Regions from separate parts of the Pseudomonas sp. COR18 genome, predicted to be linked through region 1. Evidence: predicted binding sites of a transcription regulator. Region 1 holds the regulator's gene; the other holds the start of a gene.

Region 1 (4,201 bases):
CGGTCTTTATGTGGATCCGGGTGCCCTTGCCCGCAGCCAGCATCATCATGGCCATGATGCTCTTGCCGTCGACCATGCTTTCGGGCGTGCGCCCGACCCGGATCTGGCAGGGATACTGGCCGGCAACGCCGACGAACTTCGCTGAAGCGCGGGCATGCAGGCCCAGCTTGTTGATGATTTCGATTTCCAGAGCGGGCATCGCGATGGTGATCCTTTCAGCTAAGGTCGCGGTGGCGGACCTGGACGTTCTTCAGGGACTGCTGCAACAACTGACCCAGGCGCTCGGTCAGGTAGACGGAGCGGTGGTGCCCGCCGGTGCAGCCAATGGCAATGGTGACGTAAGCACGGTTGCTGGCGGCGAAGCGTGGCAACCATTTGAGCAGGTAGCTGGAAATGTCCTGGAACATCTCCTCGACGTCCGGCTGTGCGGCGAGGTATTCGGCTACCGGCTGGTCGAGCCCGGACTGCTCGCGCAGTTCCGGTTTCCAATACGGGTTGGGCAGGCAGCGCACGTCGAACACCAGGTCGGCGTCCACCGGCATGCCGCGCTTGAAGCCGAACGATTCTACCAGAAATGCGGTGCCCGGTTCCGGCTGGTTCAGCAGCCGCAGCTTGATGGTATCGCGCAACTGATAGAGGTTGAGATTGGTGGTGTTGACCTTGAGGTCCGCCAGGTCGGCAATCGGCCCCAGCAGGTTGCTCTCGTCGCGGATGGCTTCGGCCAGCGAGCGGTTGGCGCTGCTCAGGGGGTGGCGTCGACGGGTCTCGGAGAAACGCTTGAGCAGGGTTTCCTCATCGGCATCCAGGTACAGCACGTCGCACTGGATATGTCGGCCGCGGACTTCGTCCAGCAGTTCGGGGAAACGTGACAGGTGGCTGGGCAGGTTGCGCGCGTCGATGGACACGGCGACCAGCGGTTGCGCCAGCTCGGTATGGATCAACGCCCGTTCGGCCAGTTCCGGCAGCAACCCGGCCGGCAGGTTGTCGATGCAGTAATAGCCGCTGTCCTCGAGTACGTCGAGGGCGGTGCTTTTACCTGAGCCGGAGCGGCCGCTGACGATGATCAAGCGCATGGTTACTGACCGTTCTGCACGTCCAGGACAACCTGATACAGGGCTTCATTGCTTGGTGCGCTACGCAGGCGGTCGCGCACCTCCTTGCGGTCCAGCATGCTGGCAATCTGCCGGAGCAGTTCCAGGTGCGCATCGGTGGCAGCCTGCGGGACCAGCAGCACGAACAGCAGGTCGACCGGGGCGCCGTCGATGGCGTCGAAATCGATAGGGGCGTCCAGGTGCATCAGGGCACTGATGGGCGCTTCGCAGCCCTTGAGCCGGCAGTGGGGGATGGCGATGCCATTGCCAAAGCCGGTGGAGCCGAGTTTTTCACGGGCGATCAGGCTCTCGTAGACATCCTGCATCTCCAGATCGGGCACTTCGCGGCTGATCAGGTTGGCAATTTGTTCGAGTGCACGCTTTTTACTGCCGCCCGGCACGTTCACCAGGGAACGGCCGGGGGTCAGGATATTTTCAAGTCGAATCATGGGAGGATGTTAACGACCCGTACCTTGGAGCAGGTGCAGGTTCTTTTCCTTGTGCTTTTTCAGTTGGCGGTCGAGCTTGTCGGTCAGCAGGTCGATTGCTGCATACATGTCGTCATGTTCTGCATTGGCAACCACCTCGCCGCCGTGGATATGCAAAGTGGCCTCGATTTTCTGCTTCAGTTTCTCGACGGCCATTGTCACCTGTACGTTGGTGATCTTGTCGAAGTGGCGTTCCAATCGGTCGAGTTTTTCACCGATATAGACACGCAGTGGTTCGGTCACTTCCAGTTGGTGTCCACTGATGTTGACTTGCATACAGCTTCTCCTTCGTTGCCAGTGCATAAAGCGGCAAGCCTGATGGCTTGCCACTGGAACGCTGTGGCACGCCCGGCGGTTACATCAACCGCTTCCGTTCGCTGGAAGGCGCGATTCCGAGGGACTCGCGGTACTTGGCGACGGTACGACGGGCGACCTGAATGCCTTGTGCCTCCAGTAAACCAGCGATCTTGCTGTCACTCAACGGCTTTTTCTGATTTTCCGCCGCCACCAGTTTCTTGATGATTGCGCGGATCGCCGTGGACGAGCATTCGCCGCCTTCGGAAGTGCTGACGTGGCTGGAGAAAAAGTATTTCAGTTCGTAGATACCGCGGGGGGTATGCATGAATTTCTGGGTGGTGACCCGGGAAATGGTCGACTCGTGCATGCCCACCGCTTCGGCGATGTCGTGCAGCACCAGCGGCTTCATCGCCTCGTCGCCGTACTCCAGGAAACCGCGCTGATGCTCGACGATCTGGGTGGCGACCTTCATCAGTGTCTCGTTGCGGCTCTGCAGGCTCTTGATGAACCAGCGCGCCTCCTGCAACTGGTTGCGCATGAAGGTGTTGTCGGCACTGGTGTCGGCACGGCGGACGAAGCCGGCATACTGCGGGTTGACCCGCAGGCGTGGCACCGATTCCTGGTTCAGTTCCACCAGCCAGCGTTCGTTGTCCTTGCGCACGATCACGTCGGGGACCACGTACTCGGCTTCGGTCGACTCGATCTGCGAGCCGGGGCGCGGGTTGAGGCTCTGTACCAGTTCGATGACCTGGCGCAGTTCGTCTTCCTTGAGTTTCATGCGCCGCATCAGCTGACTGTAGTCGCGGCTGCCCAGCAGGTCGATGAAATCGGTGACCAGGCGCTTGGCCTCGTTCAGCCAGGGGGTCTTGGCCGGCAGCTGGCGCAGTTGCAGCAGCAGGCATTCGCCGAGGTTGCGCGCGCCGATGCCGGCGGGCTCGAACTGCTGGATGCGATGCAGGACGGCCTCGATCTCGTCGAGTTCGATGTCCAGCTCCGGGTCGAACGCTTCGAGAATCTCTTCGAGGGTCTCGTCCAGGTAGCCCTGGTTGTTGATGCAGTCGATCAGGGTCACGGCGATCAGGCGATCGGTGTCGGACATCGGAGCCAGGTTCAGTTGCCACAGCAGGTGGCTTTGCAGGCTTTCGCCGGCCGAGGTGCGGGTGGTGAAGTCCCACTCGTCGTCATCGTTGCCGGGCAGGCTGCTGGCGCTGGTCTGGTAGACGTCCTCCCAGGCGGTGTCGACCGGGAGTTCGTTGGGAATGCGTTCGCTCCACTCGCCTTCGTCGATGTTGTCGACGGTGGGGGCGGTTTCCTGCTGGTAGGAGGTTTCCGGGATTTCGGGCGTGGTGTTCTGCTCGGCCTTGTCGGCCATTGGATCGCTGTTATCGAAGTCGTCGCCTTCTTCCTGGCGTTCGAGCATCGGATTGGATTCCAGGGCTTCCTGGATTTCCTGCTGAAGATCCAGGGTCGACAATTGGAGCAGGCGGATGGCCTGTTGCAGCTGCGGCGTCATCGTCAGCTGCTGGCCCATTTTAAGGACTAGCGATGGTTTCATGGCAGGGGCTTAACACCTTATTTGCCGGCGCGCATGCGCCATCCACTACAGGGCGCCGGAGCGCCAAACATAAGCAAATTATATGCCCGAAACCGGAGTGTTTGCCTAGAGCGCTGTAACAATAAAAAGCCGGAAAAAGCGGTGGTTCTTATCGAAAACTCATGCGCTCAGGCGGGTATTGGGTTCCCCGATGCTTACAGGCGGAACTCGTGGCCCAGATAGACTTCCTTGACCAGTTCGTTGGCCAGGATGGTTTGCGAATCGCCTTCGGCGATCAGTTGTCCATCGTTGACGATATAGGCGGTCTCACAGATATCCAGGGTCTCGCGGACGTTGTGGTCGGTGATCAGTACACCGATGCCCTTGGCCTTGAGGTGATGGATGATCTGCTTGATGTCGCCCACGGAAATCGGGTCGACACCGGCGAACGGTTCGTCCAGCAGGATGAACTTCGGCGCGGTGGCCAGGGCACGGGCGATTTCCACGCGGCGTCGTTCACCACCGGACAGGCTCATGCCGAGGTTGTCACGGATGTGGCTGATATGGAATTCCTGCAGCAGGCTTTCCAGCTCCTTGCGACGGGCGGCCTTGTCGAGGTCCTTGCGGGTCTCGAGGATCGCCATGATGTTGTCGGCCACCGACAGCTTGCGGAAAATCGAGGCTTCCTGGGGCAGATAGCCGATCCCGGCGCGGGCGCGGCCGTGCATCGGCTGGTGGCTGACGTCCTGGTCGTCGATCAGCACGCGACCCTGGTCGGCCTGGACCAGGCC
Region 2 (4,201 bases), 1.5 Mb from region 1:
AGCGGCTTCTTCGACGTCCACACGGTGCAGACCGTGGTGGCCCATCAGCTTCAGGATACGGCCGTTGCGCTTCTTGCCGTCGACATCGATCGCCACCACCGGAGTGTTCGGCTTGATGCGACCGCGGGCGATACGACCCACGCCGATCACGCCCAGGAAGCTGTTGTAGTCCAGCGCGGAGATCTGCATCTGGAACGGACCGTCGCGGTCAACGGCCGGAGCCGGCACGTTGTCGACGATCGACTGGTACAGCGGGGTCATGTCTTCGGCCATGTCGGTGTGGTCCAGGCCGGCGATGCCGTTCAGGGCCGAGGCGTAGACGACCTTGAAGTCCAGCTGTTCGTCGGTGGCACCCAGGTTGTCGAACAGGTCGAAGATCTGGTCCAGAACCCAGTCAGGACGCGCGCCCGGACGGTCGACCTTATTGATCACGACGATCGGCTTCAGACCGGCTTCGAAGGCCTTCTTGGTCACGAAGCGGGTTTGCGGCATGGGGCCGTCCTGGGCGTCGACCAGCAGCAGCACGGAGTCGACCATCGACATCACGCGCTCAACCTCGCCACCGAAGTCGGCGTGGCCGGGGGTGTCGACGATGTTGATGTGGTAGCCGTTCCAGTTGATGGCGGTGTTTTTCGCCAGAATGGTAATGCCGCGCTCTTTTTCCTGGTCGTTGGAGTCCATCACGCGCTCGTCGTTGAGCTCGTTGCGTTCCAGGGTGCCGGATTGACGCAGCAGTTTGTCAACCAGGGTGGTCTTGCCATGGTCAACGTGGGCGATGATGGCGATGTTGCGTAGATTTTCGATCACTTGTGTATCTCGATCAGAGGATTCGGTTTGCTGACAAGTCTTGGCAGCGATTGACGGTAGTGTCCGGCGTGGCCGTTACAGCTTGACGGCGGCGTCGGGGGGCCGGTGACGCAGGCCACAGGCAAACAGCCCCGGGCACTTAGCTCGGTCGATAAACGCGCACATTGGCATGCCCCTCACTGAGCAGATGGTGGGCATGCAGGCGACTCATCACGCCTTTGTCGCAATACAGCAGGTACTGGCGAGTAGGGTCCAGTTCCTTGAAACGAGCATTCAGTGCATAGAACGGCATCGTTTGTACCTCGATGCCAGCCAGTTCCAGCGGATCGTCCTCCTGGGCATCCGGATGCCGGATGTCGAGGACGATATGACCCGCCAGCGCCTCGCTGACCTCTTCGATCTGCAGATCCTGGCCCAGTTCGTCGATCACGTGATCGATCGAGACCAGCCTGGCGCGTTCGAGCGCACGCTCGAGGATCGCCATGTCGAACGCTTTCTCTTCGTGCTCCACGCGGTAGCGCTTGGCGTGGGTCTTGGGGTTGACCGAAATCACCCCGCAGTATTCGGGCATGTGCCGGGCAAAATCGCCGGTGCCGATCTGGTCGGCCAGGTCGATGATGTCCTGCTTGTGGCTGGCGATCAGCGGCCGGATCACCAGCTTCTCGGTCACACAGTCGATCACCGACAGGTTCGGCAGCGTCTGGCTGGAAACCTGGGAAATCGCCTCGCCGGTGACCAGCGCATCGATGTGCAGCCGCTCGGCCATCGCCGACGCCGCACGCAACATCATACGCTTCAATACTACGCCCATATGACCGTTATCGACTTTGCCGAGAATTTCTCCCAGCACTTCCTCGAACGGCACGCTGATGAACAGCACGCGATGGGAGCTGCCGTACTTCTTCCACAGGTAGTGGGCGACTTCCATCACCCCCAGCTCGTGGGCGCGGCCACCCAGGTTGAAGAAGCAGAAGTGGGTCATCAGGCCGCGGCGCATCATCTGGTAGGCGGCGACGGTGGAGTCGAAGCCACCGGACATCAGGGTCACGGTCTGCTCCACCGAGCCCAGCGGGAAGCCGCCGAGGCCCTCGTGCTGGCCGTGGATGACGAACAGCCGCTGGTCGCGAATCTCGATCCGCACCTCGACTTCCGGGTCCTTCAGGGAGATCCCGGCGGCACCGCATTCACGCCGCAGGCGGCTGCCGACATGCTTCTCGACGTCCATGGAACTGAAGCTGTGCTTGCCACCGCGCTTGCAGCGCACGGAAAAGATCTTGCCCGGCAGCACGTCAGCGTAGTGCTGCAGGCACTTGGCGGTGATGTCGTCGAAGTCGCCCAGCGGGTATTCGTCGACCTGCAGCAGGTGCGCGATACCCGGCGTACAGCACAGGCGGGCCTTGAACTCCTGCAGGGCCTTCGGATCGGTCAGCGCGGTTTCCAGTTCGAGGTTGTCCCACACGCCATTCACCACCACGGCCGGATCCAGGTCCTTGAGCACGGCACGGATGTTCTTCGCCAATTGACGAATGAAGCGCGTCCGGACAGGGCGGCTCTTGATGGTGATTTCGGGGAAGACTTTTACGATTAGTTTCATGAAAACAGCGCGCGAACGGCCGGCCGAAAAAAGTGGGGCGCGGATTATAGCGGAAATTGCTCAAGGTTTGACCAGTTATTGTACGGACGGTTTTCTGCGCACCAAAAAAGGTCGAATCGATATTTTTCGGCACCACAAAGGTGCAGCGAATGCCCGAAAATTCTCCTACCCTGGCTGGAACGCTTGAGATTGGGGCAAAAAACCCATCACGGGGCACTGGCATGCAATTTGCTCCCTTGTGAGGCAGGTTGCCTTGGCCGAGTATTCGCGCCGGCATCACTACTATTTCAGGGCTACTCCACTATCCAGCCCGAAGCCACCCGGAGGACACCATGTCGAAGTCGGTTCAACTCATCAAAGATCATGACGTTAAATGGATTGATCTGCGCTTCACGGACACCAAAGGCAAACAGCACCACGTGACCATGCCAGCTCGCGATGCGCTGGATGACGATTTCTTCGAAATCGGCAAGATGTTCGACGGTTCCTCCATTTCCGGCTGGAAAGGCATCGAAGCCTCCGACATGATCCTGATGCCGGACGACAGCACCGCGGTGCTGGACCCGTTCACCGAAGAGCCGACCCTGATCCTGGTTTGCGACATCATCGAACCTTCGACCATGCAAGGCTACGACCGCGACCCACGCGCCATCGCCCGTCGCGCCGAGGAATACCTGAAGTCCACCGGTATCGGCGACACCGTTTTCGTCGGTCCGGAGCCTGAATTCTTCATCTTCGACTCGGTCAAGTTCAAGTCCGACATCTCCGGCTCCATGTTCAAGATCTTCTCCGAACAAGGCTCCTGGATGACCGACCAGGACGTGGAAGGCGGCAACAAGGGCCACCGTCCGGCCGTCAAGGGTGGCTACTTCCCGGTTCCTCCGTGCGACCACGACCACGAAATCCGTACTTCCATGTGTAACGCACTGGAAGAAATGGGCCTGGTGGTCGAAGTTCACCACCACGAAGTGGCAACCGCCGGCCAGAACGAAATCGGTGTGAAGTTCAACACCCTGGTGGCCAAGGCCGACGAAGTCCAGACCCTGAAGTACTGCGTACACAACGTGGCTGACGCCTACGGCCGTACCGCCACCTTCATGCCGAAGCCTCTGTACGGCGACAACGGCTCGGGCATGCACGTTCACCTGTCCATCGCCAAAGAAGGCAAGAACACCTTCTCCGGCGAAGGTTATGCCGGCCTGTCCGACACCGCCCTGTACTTCATCGGCGGTATCATCAAGCACGGTAAGGCCCTGAACGGCTTCACCAACCCGTCGACCAACTCCTACAAGCGTCTGGTACCAGGCTTCGAAGCTCCGGTAATGCTGGCCTACTCGGCTCGCAACCGTTCCGCCTCGATCCGTATCCCTTACGTTTCCAGCCCGAAAGCGCGCCGTATCGAAGCCCGCTTCCCGGACCCGGCTGCCAACCCATACCTGGCCTTCGCGGCCCTGCTGATGGCCGGCCTGGACGGTATCCAGAACAAGATCCACCCAGGCGATGCCGCCGACAAGAACCTGTACGACCTGCCGCCTGAAGAGGCCAAGGAAATCCCACAGGTTTGCGGCAGCCTGAAAGAAGCCCTGGAAGAGCTGGACAAGGGCCGTGCGTTCCTGACCAAGGGCGGCGTTTTCAGCGACGACTTCATCGACGCCTACATCGAGCTCAAGAGCGAAGAAGAAATCAAGGTCCGCACCTTCGTACACCCACTGGAATACGACCTGTACTACAGCGTCTGATATCCGGCCGTGCCTGCGCAAGCAGGCACAACCTGCAAAAATGCCCCGCCTCGAAAGAGAC

The links. The regulator sigma-54, encoded in region 1, starts transcription at its own class of promoters, with help from an activator protein. The targets are predictions, from matches to a motif close to ANTGGCATNNANNTTGCTNT.
Region 2: glnA (glutamate--ammonia ligase) is a predicted target of sigma-54. The motif match lies at 2,617-2,636, and genes of this name have one in related genera.

Annotation. Positions count from the first base shown of each region.
Region 1 is NZ_CP183808.1:3,682,058-3,686,258, forward strand. Features, by position in the region: gene ACM62G_RS16990 (HPr family phosphocarrier protein) at 1-199, opposite strand, end outside; gene rapZ (RNase adapter RapZ) at 216-1,073, opposite strand; gene ptsN (PTS IIA-like nitrogen regulatory protein PtsN) at 1,076-1,540, opposite strand; gene hpf (ribosome hibernation-promoting factor, HPF/YfiA family) at 1,550-1,855, opposite strand; gene ACM62G_RS17010 (RNA polymerase factor sigma-54) at 1,935-3,431, opposite strand; gene lptB (LPS export ABC transporter ATP-binding protein) at 3,626-4,201, opposite strand, start outside.
Region 2 is NZ_CP183808.1:2,177,794-2,181,994, forward strand. Features, by position in the region: gene typA (translational GTPase TypA) at 1-807, opposite strand, end outside; gene thiI (tRNA uracil 4-sulfurtransferase ThiI) at 947-2,401, opposite strand; gene glnA (glutamate--ammonia ligase) at 2,734-4,140, shown strand.